2 regions of the Mesorhizobium sp. M1409 genome follow, and region 1 is predicted to be linked to the other one. Evidence: riboswitches for the same ligand, from Rfam matches in the RefSeq annotation. Region 1 holds a riboswitch; the other holds the start of a gene.
What was found. A riboswitch is a leader RNA that binds a small molecule or an ion and turns the genes downstream of it on or off. The one in region 1 is predicted to bind S-adenosylmethionine.
Positions count from the first base shown of each region.

Region 1 (7,509 bases):
GACGCCGATCGGCTCGCGGCCGGCCGGCTTCTGGGCTGAAGTCGAATGCGCTTTCCTCAACACGCTGCAGGCGCGCTGGCAATATGCCGGCGAGGCGCTTGGCCTTGGCTTTGCCCAGGGCAAGAGCATGCTCTGGAACAAGCCGATGCTCGACGCCAATGGCGGCATCCGCGCGTTGGCCGCCGAGATCGCCGAGGACGCCGCCGCGACCAAGCTGGTCAACGGCCTCGGCCTGCGCGTCAATCTCGTCGCCGCGCCCTTCGAACAGCCGCTTGGCCGGCGCACGTTCGACGAGATCTGGTCACGTCAGGCCCGTTGGGCGCGCCTGCGCCGCGTCACCTTCCCGCTGTTCTTCGCACCCGAAATCCTGACTGGCGCGGCGGTGCCGCTGGTGCTGGCGCTGATTGCGGCGGCAAGCGCCGGCTTCAGCCTCTGGGCAACCGCCATTGCCGTGCTGGCGGCCTTCTACCTTCCCGAGTGCGCCCTGGCCTGGTCCAAGGGCTGGTACCTGTCGCGACGCATGGTTGCCGCGATCATGGCCCGCGACCTGATCCTGCCGGCGATGTGGGCACGCGGCTGGCTCGGCGGTGCCGTCGACTGGCGCGGCAACGCGATGACCATCGGGACCAAGGCGGCCGAGCTGGAAGAGACGCCGTCCGGCGCCTGAAAGCCAAAGCCCTCTTACGAGGCCTTCAGCGCCTGTTCGATATCCTCAAGCAGATCGTCGGTGTCTTCCAGGCCGACGGACAGTCTGAGCGTGCCCGGCCCGATGCCGAGCTCGGCACGCGCTTCGTCGCTCAGGTTCTTGTGCGTCGTCGTCGCCGGATGGGTGATCAGGCTCTTGGCGTCGCCGAGGTTGTTGGAGATCAGCACGATGTCGAGCGCGTTCTGCAAGGCGAAGGCCGCCTGCTTGCCGCCCTTGACGTCAAGGCAGATCAGCGTCGAGCCGCCCGACATCTGCTTCTTGACGATATCGGCCTGCGGGTGGTCGGCGCGGCCGGGATAGATGACGCGGGCAATTTCCGGCCGCTCGGCGAGGAAATCCGCGATCCGGCCCGCGCTTTCCGTCTGCTGGCGCACGCGCAGCGGCAGCGTTTCCAGCCCCTTCAGCAGCGTCCAGGCGTTGAAGGGCGACAGGCTGGGCCCGGTGTGGCGGAAATAATCGTGCAGGTTCTCGTCGATCCACTTCTTGTCCGACAGGATGACGCCGCCGAGACAGCGCCCCTGGCCGTCAATGTGCTTGGTCGCCGAATAGACGACGATGTGGGCGCCGAGTTGCAGCGGCTTCTGCTGCAAGGGCGTGGCGAAGACATTGTCGACGATCAGCCTGGCGCCGATCGAATTGGCGAGCGAGGCAACCGCGGCGATGTCGACCACTTCCAGCGTCGGGTTGGTCGGGCTTTCCAGGAAGAACAGCTTGGTGTTCGGCTTGACCGCCTTTTCCCAATTGGCGATGTCGGTGCCGTCGACCAGCGTCGCCTCGATGCCGTATCTTGGCGCCAGCGTCTCGACCACCCAGCGGCAGGAGCCGAACAGCGCGCGCGCCGCCACGATATGGTCGCCGGCCTTGGCGCTGCACAGCAGCGCTGCCGTCACCGCGGCCATGCCGGAGGCGGTGGCGCGGGCGTCCTCGGCACCTTCGAGCGCGCACATGCGCTTTTCGAACATGTCGACGGTCGGATTGGCGTAGCGCGAATAGATGAAGCCCGGCTCCTCGCCCTTGAAACGGGCTTCGGCGGCCTGCGCCGTTTCATAGACGTAGCCCTGGGTGAGGTAAATCGCTTCCGACGTTTCGCCGAAACCGGAACGCAGCGTTCCGCTGTGCACGAGTGCCGTTTGAGGCTTCCAGTTGCGCTTGTTGGTGCTCATCGCTCTTCTTCCAGACACAAAAAAACCGGCCGCGAAAGTCGCAACCGGTCCATACGGCCTTGCGGCCCGACGGTCCTTTAGCGACTTGTTTAACGTGGCTGCAAGCCGACCGGCCAAATCACCACGGGATAACGACCCTTTAGACCCGCGCCACGCTTGCGTCAATTGCCGGCTTGATTAAGAGGTTTGTACCAGCGGCGTTGCAGCGGAGCCGGCTTTGCGGCAAACAGGCATTCTTCCAGATCAGGACATTTCGGCGCTCTTCCAGTCCGGCGCGCTGAAGTCGGCACGTGCGCTCGATGCCGACCAGATCCAGCCGGCCAGCCTCGATCTCCGGCTCGGCGACAAGGCCTGGCGGGTGCGTGCCTCCTTCCTGCCGGGCCCCAACCACAAGGTCTCGGAAAAGCTCGACCGGCTGAAGCTGCACGAGATCAATCTGGCCGAGGGCGCGGTGCTGGAGACCGGCTGCGTCTATATCGTGCCCTTGCTCGAAAGCCTGGCATTGCCGGCGGACATTTCGGCCTCGGCCAATCCCAAGAGCTCGACCGGGCGGCTCGACATCTTCACCCGCGTCATGACCGATCGCGGCCACGAGTTCGACAAGATCGCCGCCGGCTATCATGGTCCGCTCTATCTGGAGGTCAGCCCGCGCACCTTCCCGATCGTCGCGCGCACCGGTTCGCGACTGTCGCAGATCCGTTTCCGCACCGGCAATGCGCTGCTGTCGGAAGCCGAACTTCACCAGTTGCATCGCGCGCAGATCCTGGTTGCCACCGAGCCGCCCAACATTTCCGGCGGCGGCATCGCGCTGTCGATCGACCTCAACGGCGATCGAAACGGCCTTGTCGGCTACCGCGGCAAGCATCACACCGGTCTCATCGACGTCGACAAGCGCGCCGCGCAGGAGGTCGTCGACTTCTGGGAGCCGATCCACAAGAGCGGCGCTGGCGAACTGGTGCTCGACCCCGATGAATTCTATATTCTTGTGAGCCAGGAAGCGGTGCATGTGCCGCCGCTCTACGCCGCCGAGATGACGCCCTTCGATCCGCTGGTCGGTGAATTCCGCGTCCACTATGCCGGCTTCTTCGATCCGGGCTTCGGCCACTCGGCGTCCGGTGGCACCGGCAGCCGGGCGGTGCTGGAAGTGCGCAGCCACGAAGTGCCGTTCATCCTCGACCATGGCCAGATCGTCGGCCGGCTGGTCTACGAGCACATGCTGAAGCGGCCACGGGCACTCTATGGCACCGATCTCGGCTCCAACTACCAGGCGCAGGGTTTGAAGCTGTCCAAGCATTTCCGCCCCGCGCGCTGAACCCCCATTGCCAGCTGGCAAAATACTTGCCTGCGCCGGCTCGCCATGCTTGGCTGCCTTTCTGGTCGTCAGGCTGGCGGCGTTCAAGGGGAACCAAGAAAATGCAGATTTCGAAACGGATCATATCGGCGGCGGGCGCTGCCATGCTGGTGATGGCGGCCAGCTCTCTGTCGGTGCAGGCAGCTGAGAAAATCAAGATAGGCACCGAGGGCGCCTATCCGCCATTCAATACCATTACAGCGGACGGCAAGGTCGAAGGCTTCGATATCGACATCGCCAACGCGCTGTGCGCGCAGATGAAGGTCGAGTGCGAAATCGTTACCCAGGACTGGGACGGCATCATTCCCGCCCTGCAGGCGAAGAAGTTCGACGCCATCATCGCCTCGATGAGCATCACCGAGGAGCGCAAGAAGCAGGTCGCTTTCACCAACAAATATTATACGACACCGCTCGCTCTGGTGGCGCCGAAGGACAGCGATCTCACCTCGACCGAACCGGCGGCCCTTGCAGGCAAGACGGTCGGCGCCCAGGCCTCGACCACGCAGGCCGACTATGCCCAGAATACCTATGGCAAGGCGGGCGCCGAGGCAAAACTCTACCCGACCCAGGAAGAAGCGATCACCGACCTGACCAACGGCCGGCTAGACGCCGTGATCTCGGACAAGTTCGTGCTGATGGATTGGTTGAAGAAGGCAAGCGACGGCTGCTGCAAACTGGTCGGTGACGTCAAGGGCACGGAGACACAAGCCGGCATTGCCGTCCGCCTGGAAGACACGGCATTGCGCGACAAGCTCAATGCGGCCATCGACGCGATCGTCGCCGACGGCACCTACAAGAAGATCCAGGCCAAGTATTTCGACTTCGATATTTATTGAGACGTCGAAGCTGCCGATCTCCTCCCCTTGGGGGGAGATCACCCTTTCAAAGCGCCTTCACCGCCACCTTCACCGGCTGCTCGATCTCGAGCGGATTGCGCAGCGGCAGGCCGAAATCCTTGGCCTCGATCTCGAACACGTCGCCGGCTTCAGTACTGATGCCGTCGGCGAAGGACAGCGTCGCCGTGCCGAACATGTGCACATGCACGTCGCCCGGCTGGCGGAAAGCCGCATATTTGAAGTGGTGATGTTCGAGATTGGCGATGGTGTGCGACATGTTCGCTTCGCCGGACAGGAACGGCTTTTCCCACAGCACGTCGTTGTCGCGCAAGATGCGCGAGGTGCCTCTGATATCGGACGGCAGGTCGCCGATCAGGATCTCCGGCCCGAACGAAGCGTTGCGCAGCTTGGAATGGGCGAGGAACAGATAATTCACGCGTTCGGTGACGTGGTCGGAAAACTCGTTCGACAGGGTGAAGCCGACGCGGAACGGTGCGCCGTCATCGCCGATGACGTAGATGCCGGCCACCTCGGGCTCTTCGCCGGCGTCCTTGGCGAAAGCCGGTGACAAGAGCGCCGCACCTGGCGCCACCGCCATCGTGCCGTTGCCCTTGTAGAACCATTCCGGCTGCACGCCGATCTGGCCTTTCGCGGGCTTGCCGCCCTCCAGCCCCATGCGGAACATCTTCATGGAATCGGTCAGCTGCTCCTCGCCGTCGGCGCTGAGCTTCTTGTGCATGGAATCGCGTGTCGCGGCTGAGCCGAGATGCGTCAGTCCGGTGCCGGTCAGGTGCAGATGCGCCGGGTCGGGATGGTTGATCGGCGACAGCAGCCGTCCTTTCTTGTAGGCCGCCTCGAGATCGACCGTTTCGCCAAGCCCCTTGCGTTCGATCAGCGCGACGAGACCGACGCCGGTACGCGCGGCCTCCATCGCCAGCGAGTAGACGCTGCGGGCGCCGTTGATGATCCGGGTCTTGCCGCCGTTGCGGGCAACGACACGGATGGTCTCGGCGTCATCGAGAATCTGGGAGATCAGCATGATGAATCCTCTCTCATTTGTCTTGGCCCGGTTGCCGTTTGGCAAACCCTAACCCGCGCGGCTCGGACCTCGCCGCGCCACGGGTTGAACTCGTCGTCCGGATTGCGCCCGCGAGCTTGGTCCCCGAGGGACTTCTTGACGCCGGCGGGTTGCCGGCAGCATCGCGATCTAGACCCGTATGCTTTCCTCGTTGCCTCGCTGGCCCGTCAAACCTTGTTCTTGTTGTAGACGTCGAAGATCACGGCGCCGAGCAGCACCAGGCCTTTGACGACCTGCTGCCAGTCGACATTGACGCCCATGATCGACATGCCGTTGTTCATCACGCCCATGATGAAGCCGCCGACCACCGCGCCGATGACCTGACCGACGCCGCCCATCGCCGAGGCGCCGCCGATGAAGACGGCGGCAATCACATCGAGTTCGCTACCGAGGCCGGCAGCCGGCACCGCCTGTCCCAGCCGCGCCGCGATGATCAGGCCGCCAAGTGCCGACAGCACGCCCATATTGACGAACACCATCAGCGTCAGCCGTTCTGTCTTGATGCCTGACAGCTGCGCGGCCTTGGCGTTGCCGCCCATCGCATAGATGCGGCGGCCGATGGTCATGCGCTTGGTGACGAAGACGAACAGCGAGATCAGCACGCCCATGACGAGCAGCACCACCGGCAGGCCCCTGTAGCTGGCGAACTGGTAGACCAGGAACAGCGCCAGCGCGCTACCCACCAGCGTCTTGATGACGAACAGGGGAAAGGGCTCGGCCTCATAGCCATGGCGTTCGCGTTTGCGTCGTGTCCTCAGCCCGAAATAGGCGTAGGCCAGCACAGCGATCAGGCCCAGCACGATCGTCGTCATGTGCAGCGTCAGGCCGCTGCCGATAATGGTCTTGCCGGCCGCGTTCACCGTCGGCGGGATGAGCGTCAGTGGCCCGATGACATCCGGGATGAAGCCCGAGCTGAGGGCCTTGAAGCCGTCGGGAAGTGGTCCCACCGAGGATCCGCCGCCCAGCAGCGCCTGGCAGATGCCGCGGAAGATCAGCATGCCGGCCAGCGTGACGATGAAGCTCGGTATTCGGTGATAAGCAATCCAGTAGCCTTGCGCCGCGCCGATCGCGCCACCCACGATGAGGCAGATGATCGACACCACCAGCGGATTGCTGAACGGCCCGAGCGGCCAGATGACCATCATCATCGCCGCCAATGCGCCGATGAAGCCGGCGACGGAGCCGACGCTGAGATCGATATGGCCGGAGACGATCACCAGCAGCATGCCCAGCGCCATCACGATGATGAACGAGTTCTGCTGCACCAGATTGCTCAGGTTCACCGGTTTGAACAGCGTTCCGGAGGTGGTGAACTGGAAGAACACCATGATGGCGATCAGCGCCAGTATCAGGCCGTATTCGCGCAGGTTCGTCGTCAGCGCCGAGACGGCGATACGTGGACGCTGCGGCACGTCTTCGGCGACTTTGCTCTGCGGGGCGGGGGCGCTTTCGGTGCTCATGCTGCTTTTCCTTCTCCCCGGACGATGGCGCGCATTATTTTTTCCTGGCTGGCGTCCGCCGCGGGCATTTCGCCGACAATGCGGCCTTCGTTCATGACGTAGATGCGGTCGGTGATGCCGAGCAGTTCTGGCATTTCCGACGAGATGACCACGATCGCCTTACCTTCGGCGGCGAGGCGGGCGATGATCGTGTAGATTTCGTATTTGGCGCCAACGTCGATGCCGCGCGTCGGCTCGTCGAGAATCAGCACGTCCGGGTCGGCGAATAGCCATTTCGACAGCACCACCTTCTGCTGGTTGCCGCCGGAAAGATTGCCGGTCATCTGATAGACACTCGAAGCGCGGATATTGGTCTTCTTGCGATAGTCGTTGGCGACGGAGAGCTCGCGCATGTCGTCGATCACGCTATGGCGCGACACGCCGCCCAGATTGGCCAGCGTGATGTTGTGCTTGATATGGTCGATGAGGTTGAGGCCGTAGGTCTTGCGGTCCTCGGTGACGTAGGCAATTCCGTGTTCGACTGCCCGGCTCACCGAGGAGACATCGATCGGCTTGCCCTTGAGCAGCACCTCGCCAGTGATATGGCGGCCATAGGAGCGGCCGAACAGGCTCATCGCGAATTCGGTGCGGCCGGCGCCCATCAGTCCGGCAATGCCGACCACTTCGCCCTTGCGCACATTGATGTCGATGCCCTTGATCACCTGCCGGTCGGCATGGAGCGGGTGATAGACCGACCAGTTCCTCACTTCGAACACGACCTCGCCGATGTCAGGCTCGCGCGGCGGATAGCGGTCGTCGAGCGACCGGCCCACCATAGAGGTGATGATGCGGTCTTCCGAGATGTCCTTCTTGGCCAGTGTCTCGATGGTGCGCCCGTCGCGGATGACGGTGACCTTGTCGGCGACCCGATTCACC
Region 1 is NZ_JAMYKV010000023.1:87,432-94,940, forward strand. It holds gene NKG99_RS18920 (ceramide glucosyltransferase) at 1-667, shown strand, start outside; gene NKG99_RS18925 (O-succinylhomoserine sulfhydrylase) at 682-1,869, opposite strand; SAM riboswitch at 1,927-2,004, opposite strand; gene NKG99_RS18930 (2'-deoxycytidine 5'-triphosphate deaminase) at 2,087-3,181, shown strand; gene NKG99_RS18935 (ABC transporter substrate-binding protein) at 3,283-4,056, shown strand; gene araD1 (AraD1 family protein) at 4,103-5,095, opposite strand; gene mmsB (multiple monosaccharide ABC transporter permease) at 5,302-6,594, opposite strand; gene mmsA (multiple monosaccharide ABC transporter ATP-binding protein) at 6,591-7,509, opposite strand, start outside.

Region 2 (7,509 bases), on a different contig from region 1:
AACACCGCACCGGGACCGGTGTCTTTTCCGCCTGTCCCCGTCTACCTATTCGTCTCTGTCTACCTATTGTTGGCGGGATCGACTGTCCGTCCGCAACACCCATGCGTTAACGAGAGCCAAAGCATGACGTCAAGTGACGAACGCCAGCCGAGTAAACGTCGCCGCCTGTTGTGGCTTGCCGCGCTCGTCGTGGTGCTGTTTGCCATCTACAGCGGCGGCTGGTTCTATCTGGCTGACCGGGTCAGGAGCGAGGCCGACAAGGCGGTTGCCACGCTGAACAAAACTGGCGTCGAAGCCGGCTGCGCCAACCTCCAGGTCAGCGGCTATCCCCTGAGCTTTACCGTCTCCTGCGACAATTTGGCTTACGAGGACGATGCCAGGAACATCGCCGCTTCGGCCGGCAGCTTCAACGCAGCCGCCCAGATCATCCAGCCTCTGTCACCGGTTGCCAATCTGCGCGGCCCGCTCAGGACTTCCGTTCCAGGCATGGCGCCGCTGTGGATCGACTGGGACAATCTGCAGGCCAACGTCAAATTGTGGTGGCCGCTACCGCAGCGGATTGCCCTGGAGGCGGAGGGCCTGTCCGGCCAGACCGATCCGGCCGACGATACCGACCCGGTGCAATTGTTCAGCGCCGGCAAGGCGGCCGGCCAACTGCGGCCGAATGGGTCGGACATCGACTATCTCGGCAGTTTCGGCGATCTCGAGATCGACCCCGGCGCGATCGGCGGGCGCGTGCTGCCGGCGCTCGATGCCAGCGGCGACGCAACGCTGAAGAACGGCGTCGCGTTGATTGGCACGCAGGTGAAAAGCCTGCGCGGCCAGGCGATCGAAATCCGCAACCTCGACCTGTCGTCGGGGACGGCGCGCATCACTGTTTCGGGACCGCTCTCGGTCGATGCCGAGGGCCTGGTCAACGCCGATCTGATGATCAGGCTGAAGGACCCGAAGGCGGTGGCGGCCATCCTCGGTGCCGCCATACCCGAGCAGAAAAGCCAGATCGAGCAGGGCTTTTCTGCCCTGGCGGTGCTCGGCAACGAACCGTCGATGCCGCTCAAGGTGGTCAAGGGCAAGGCCTCGTTCGGCTTCATCCCACTGGGCAAGATCAAGCCGCTCAATTAAGCATCCCAGTATGAACAGACCGGCAAAACTTCTAAGCGTCGGCGCGCTGACGCTCGACACCATCCTGCGTGTCGAGACACTGCCCGTGCATCAGGGCAAGTTCATCGCCTCCGACGGCGTCCAGATCGCCTCGGGCATGGCCACCAGCGCTGCCTGCGCCGCCCATCGCCTGGGCGCCGAGGTATCGCTGTGGGCGAGCGCCGGCGACGATGTCATCGCCGACCAGCTCATCGCCAGCGTCGAGGCCGAAGGCGTCGATTGCACCTTTGTGCGCCGCGTCAGAGGCGCCCGCTCGGCGCTGGCCTCGATTCTGGTCGACGCGCATGGCGAGCGCATCATCGTGCCGTTCTATGACAGGCTTGCCCAGGCCGATCCCGAAGCCTTGCCGGTCGCCGACCTCTCCGCATTCGATGCCGTACTGGTCGATGTCCGCTGGCCAGGTGCGGCAGCACTTGCCCTGAAGGCGGCGCGCGCCGATGGTCGGCCGGCGATCCTCGATGCCGACACCGCGCCGCTGGAGGTCCTGGAACAGCTGTTGCCGCTCGCCACGCACATCGTTGCATCGGAGCCGGCGGCGCGCATTGTCTGCGGCCAGGCGCTCGATCCGGAAACGGCTTGCGCCGATCTCGCCAGCCGCACCGACGCCTTTGTCGCGGTGACTGGCGGCGCGGCGGGGAGTTGGTGGCACGACCGTTCCGCAGGCTGTGTGCGCCACGTCGCGGCGCCGAGAATCAAAGCGGTCGACACATTGGCGGCCGGCGATGTCTTTCACGGCGCCTTCGCCGTGGGGATGGCCGAAGCCATGCCGGTCGAGCAGGCGCTGCGCTTTGCCAGTGCGGCCGCCGCGCTCAAATGCCTACACTTCGGCGGCAGGCTTGGTGCCCCGGACCGCGCCGAGACTTTGGCCATGGTTGCCGCGACCTGGCCCGCCTGAAACAGACTTAGGTCTTTGCCGGGTGTTCGACCGCCTGGCGGCCAAAATCGGGCACGTCGATGTCCTGGCCGGCCTCGATGATCGAGCGGCGCACGGCGCGGGTGCGGGTGAACAGGTCGAAGAGTTTTTCGCCGTCACCCCAGCGGATCGCGCGTTGCAGCGACGCCAGATCTTCCGAGAACCTCGCCAGCATTTCGAGGATGGCATCCTTGTTGTGCAGGCACACATCCCGCCACATCGTCGGGTCGGAGGCGGCAAGACGCGTGAAGTCACGAAAGCCGGAAGCCGAATATTTGATCACCTCGGACTTGGTTACCGACTGCAGATCATCGGCGGTGCCAACGATGTTGTAGGCGATGATGTGCGGCAGATGCGAGACGATGGCCAGCGTCATGTCGTGATGCTGGGGATCCATCGTGTCGATGTTGGCGCCGCAGCGGCGCCAGAATTCCGACAGCCGTGCCAGCGCGTCCGGGTCGGTATCGGGCAGCGGCGTGAAGATACACCAGCGATTGTCGAACAGGTCGGCGAACCCGGCATCGGGGCCGGATTTTTCCGTGCCCGCCAGCGGATGACCGGGAATGAAGTGGACGCCGGCCGGCACATAAGGCTGCATCTGCGCGATGACGGATGCCTTGGTCGAGCCGACATCGGTCAGGATCGCGCCCGGCTTCAGCGCCGGTGCGATTTCCTCGGCCACGGTGCCGGACGAGCCGACCGGCACCGAGACGATGACCAGATCGGCATCGCGAACCGCCTCCTTCGCATCGGTGGTGTAGCTATCGCCCAGCCCAAGTTCTTTCGCTCGCGCCAGCGTCGCGGCACTGCGGGTCGAGATAGCGACGTGGTGGGCCAGACCCTCGCGGCGGATGACGCGGGCCAGCGACGAGCCGATCAGGCCGATGCCGACCAGCGCGATCTTTTCAAACATCGGTGATGTCATGGTGTTCTAGCTTTTCAGGAATGTCGTGAGTGCGGCGACAACGCCGCGATTGGCCTCTTCGGTGCCGACGGTCATGCGCAGCGCGTTGGGAAAGCCGTAGCCGGAAACGCGCCTCAATATATAGCCGCGCGCCGTTAGATACTCGTCCGCCGCAGCTGCGGAATGTTTGTTGTCCTCGGGAAAATGAACGAGGACGAAATTGCCGACGCTCGGCGTCACCCGCAGTCCAAGCTTTGTGAACTCCTCGCTCAGCCATGCCAGCCAGGTCTCGTTGTGCGCGATGCTGCGCTCGATATGGGCGCGGTCGCGGATCGCCGCGATGCCGGCCTCGATCGCCGTTGCATTGACGTTGAAGGGGCCACGCACGCGGTTGATTGCGTCGACGATGTGCATCGGCCCGTACATCCAGCCGATCCGCGCCCCGCCAAGGCCGATCTTGGAGAAAGTGCGGGTCATCACCACGTTCTCGGCGCTGCCGACGAGCTCGATGCCGGCTTCGTAGTCGTTGCGGCGGACATATTCTGCATAGGCCGCGTCTAACACCAGAAGCACGTGCTTGGGCAGACCTGAGTGCAGCCGGCGCACCTCCTGGAACGGCACATAGGTGCCGGTCGGGTTGTTGGGATTGGCGAGGAACACGATCTTGGTGCGCGGCGTGACGGCGGCCAGGATGGCGTCGATGTCGGCGCGCTCGTCTTTTTCCTTGATCGTCACCGGAACGGCACCCGCCGACTGGATGTAGATCTTGTAGACCATGAAGGCGTGTTCGGTGATGACAGCCTCGTCGCCGGGCGCCAGATAAGTCTGCGCCAGCAGGCCGAGGATCTCGTCGGAGCCGTTCGAGCAGATGATGTTGGCCGGGTTCAGGCCATGCACTTCGGCGATCGCTTCGCGCAGCCGCCTGGCGGTGCCGTCGGGATAGATATCGAGCTTTCCGGCAATCTCGCGCGCGGCTTCGATCGCCTTTGGCGACGGACCGAGCGGGTTCTCGTTCGATGACAGCTTGTAGACCTTGGCGATGCCGGCGGGCGCCGTGCTCTTGCCCGGCACATAGGCATCGATGTCCATGATGCCCGCGCGCGGGGTTGGACGTGCCTTGTCCGGTGTCTGGCTCATGTCGTAAAATCCGTCGAGAACGCTCCTCAGGGAAGCCGCAGCGGAAATACAAGCCGTGGCCCGCAATGTCGAGAGGTGACCGCCTCGGGACAAAGGCTGGCCGTTGACGCCAGCACGCCACGGGCCTAGAAGGGTGCGAACTTCCGTGGTGATTTGGCCGGTCGGCTTGCAGCCACGTTAAACAACTTGCTAAAGGGCCGTTTGCATCCTGTAACCGGCTTTGCGACTGCAATGCCGGTTTTTTGTTGTCCGCGCCGGCCGGATACCGCATCGGCATCGATTTTCGAAAAGCACGGTGCAGGGATCAAGGTGTGAGATGGATGCAATGGCCGCTCTGCGTGCTCGCAAAACCAACAACGAGGCCGACCAGCCATCGAGCCCGGTTTTGCGTTTTGGGCCTGACAAACCGCTCAAGCTGGACGCCGGTACGCTGCTGTCGCCGTTCCAGATCGCCTACCAGACCTATGGCACGCTGAACGACGCCCGCTCCAACGCCATCCTCGTCTGCCATGCGCTTACCGGCGACCAGCACGTCGCCAGCACCAATCCGGTGACCGGCAAGCCGGGCTGGTGGGAGGTGCTGATCGGCCCCGGCAAGATCATCGACACCAGCCGCTTCTTCGTCATCTGCTCCAACGTCATCGGCGGTTGTCTGGGTTCCACCGGACCGGCCTCGACCAATCCCGCCACCGGCAAACCCTATGGGCTCGACCTGCCGATCATCACCATCCGCGACATGGTGCGCGCGCAGCAGATGCTGATCGACCATTTCGGCATCGAAAAGCTGTTCTGCGTGCTTGGCGGCTCGATGGGCGGCATGCAGGTGCTGGAATGGGCGTCGAGCTACCCGGAGCGCGTCTTCTCGGCGCTGCCGATCGCCACCGGTGCGCGCCATTCCTCGCAGAACATCGCCTTCCACGAGGTCGGCCGGCAAGCTGTCATGGCCGATCCGGACTGGCATGGCGGCAAATATTTCGAACACGGCAAACGCCCGGAAAAGGGCTTGGCGGTGGCGCGCATGGCCGCCCACATCACCTATCTGTCGGAGGCCGCCCTGCACCGGAAATTCGGCCGCAACCTGCAGGATCGCGAAGCTCTGACCTTCGGCTTCGACGCCGACTTCCAGATCGAGAGCTATCTGCGCCACCAGGGCATGACCTTCGTCGATCGCTTCGACGCCAATTCCTACCTCTACATGACCCGGTCGATGGACTATTTCGACCTCGCCGCCGACCATGGCGGCCGGTTGGCCGACGCCTTTGCCGGCACCAAAACCCGCTTCTGCCTGGTGTCCTTCACCTCGGACTGGCTGTTTCCGACCGAGGAGAGCCGCTCGATCGTGCATGCGCTCAACGCGGCCGGCGCGTCGGTATCCTTCGTCGAGATCGAGACCGATCGCGGCCACGATGCTTTCCTGCTCGACGAGCCGGAACTGTTTGCCGCCATCAATGGCTTCATCGGCTCGGCGGCCCGGGCGAGAGGATTGAGCCAATGAGCGTCAACCGCGACCAGCGTGTCGACCTCGAGGTCGTCGCCAATCTCATCCCGCCGCGGTCCCGCGTGCTCGATGTCGGCTCGGGCGACGGCTCGCTGCTCGAATTGCTGCAAGACAGCAAGCAGGTCGATGGCCGGGGATTGGAGCTGTCGCAGCGCGGCGTCAACGAATGCGTGGCGCGCGGCCTCTCGGTCATCCAGGGCGATGCCGACAAGGACCTCGAATTCTATCCCGACAAGGGCTTTGACTTCGTCGTCCTGTCGCAGACGCTGCAGGCCACCCGCAACCCGAAGCTGGTGCTCGACGAATTGCTCAGGATCGGCAACCGGGCGATCGTGTCCTTCCCCAATTTCGGCCATTGGCGCGTGCGCCTTTCGCTGTTCCTCAACGGCCGCATGCCGGTGACCAAGGACTTGCCCTATTCCTGGTACGACACGCCCAATATCCATTTCTGCACCATCCGCGACTTCGTCAATCTGTGCGACGAACTCGGCGCAACCGTGGAAAAAGCAACCGCACTCGACGCCAATGGCCAGAAGATCGGCCTGTCGATGCCGTGGTGGTTCTGGAATTTCTTCGGCCAGCAGGCTGTGTTCTTGCTGAAGCGGTAGTCTTGATCGCCATGCATCTTTTTCGTAGGCGCCCTCTGCCAGTTGAAATCCCGCCGGAAATGCTGGCTGGGTTGAAAGCCGGAATTCTCATCTGCACCTCACCGCGCAGCGGCAGCAATCATCTGGCCGGATTGATGGCGGCCACCGAGCTTGGCAACCCCCTCGAGTGGTTCGGTGGCCGCCGTGTTCTCGCAATGCCGAACTATCCTCGCGATCCCCGTGCCCAGGTTTTGCGTGCATTGAAAGATGGGCGGTCTCCCTCTGGAATTTACGCTGCCAAACTGTTTGCAAGCCAGTTTTTGCAGGTGGCCAAGACTGTGGATCTCCCAGCCAGCCTTCCAGGACTGCACTACGTGCGCTTGACTCGCCGCGATCTCCTTGGTCAGGCAATCTCTTGGTCACGCGCTCGTCAGACCGGTCGGTTTCGCTCTACTGAGGCTGTTCAGAACTCACCACGCTATGACGGCGCATCGATAGCGGAGGCCCTTGAAAAAATCGTGCTGGAGAATCTGTCGTGGGACATCTGGCTTGCAAAAAACGGATTGTCTTTCCTGTCCTTGACATACGAGGAACTCTTGGCAAATCCACAGGCCAGCCTTGAGAAAGTCGCGGGTCTGGTAGGCGCGCAACTCACATTTGAATCTGCTGAATCTGCACCAGCCCCCAGTTCAGGTCTCGAAATCCAACGAGACAACGTCAATATGGAGTGGAGGGAGCGCTTCTTGTCGCAATACTCGGACCCCTCAAAATTCAACCTCAGCAATCATCGCGCTTTCGGCACTCTTAGAAACCTGGGCCAGCGTCCGATCTGATCGAAAAGGCGATGTGAAGATCATAGGTGACAAGGAGCGCTTTGCGAATCTACTGCCGCTTGATCCGTAGGGTTGTCTTTACATTGGGTTGCGGCGACGATAGCCACCTAGACGCTGATAAATGGTCGGTGCAGAGATGGTTGAGGAACGCGCAACATACTCGCTCGTCTTGGAAATGGAGAACGCCAAATCCATAGATTGGGGCGAAGTCGGCGTTGGACTGAAGGCGCTGGCGCGTGAAATCACTTCGGTTTCCTCAGCCGGCTTGGCCAGACCGAAGGTTGTCATCTCCCACGGCGGAACAGAGGCGGATGCAAAAACGCTTCGTAGCGACATCACAGCGGAAGCGCCGCAACTGGAACGAGTTGCCGACGTCATCTTTGCCGCTTGCCCAGGAGGGCGATATTACGACCTGAAGAATAATGGAATCTTGAAAGCCGATGGGGACGTAATTGTCTTATCCGACTCAGATACCG
Region 2 is NZ_JAMYKV010000012.1:130,739-138,247, forward strand. It holds gene NKG99_RS12835 (DUF2125 domain-containing protein) at 124-1,122, shown strand; gene NKG99_RS12840 (sugar kinase) at 1,133-2,056, shown strand; gene NKG99_RS12845 (prephenate/arogenate dehydrogenase family protein) at 2,064-2,999, opposite strand; gene hisC (histidinol-phosphate transaminase) at 3,006-4,115, opposite strand; SAM riboswitch at 4,251-4,328, shown strand; gene metX (homoserine O-acetyltransferase MetX) at 4,441-5,610, shown strand; gene metW (methionine biosynthesis protein MetW) at 5,607-6,221, shown strand; gene NKG99_RS12865 (Stf0 family sulfotransferase) at 6,233-7,033, shown strand; gene NKG99_RS12870 (glycosyltransferase) at 7,155-7,509, shown strand, end outside.
Region 2: linked by a shared signal. The riboswitch ahead of metX (homoserine O-acetyltransferase MetX) and the one ahead of NKG99_RS18925 (O-succinylhomoserine sulfhydrylase) in region 1 are both predicted to bind S-adenosylmethionine.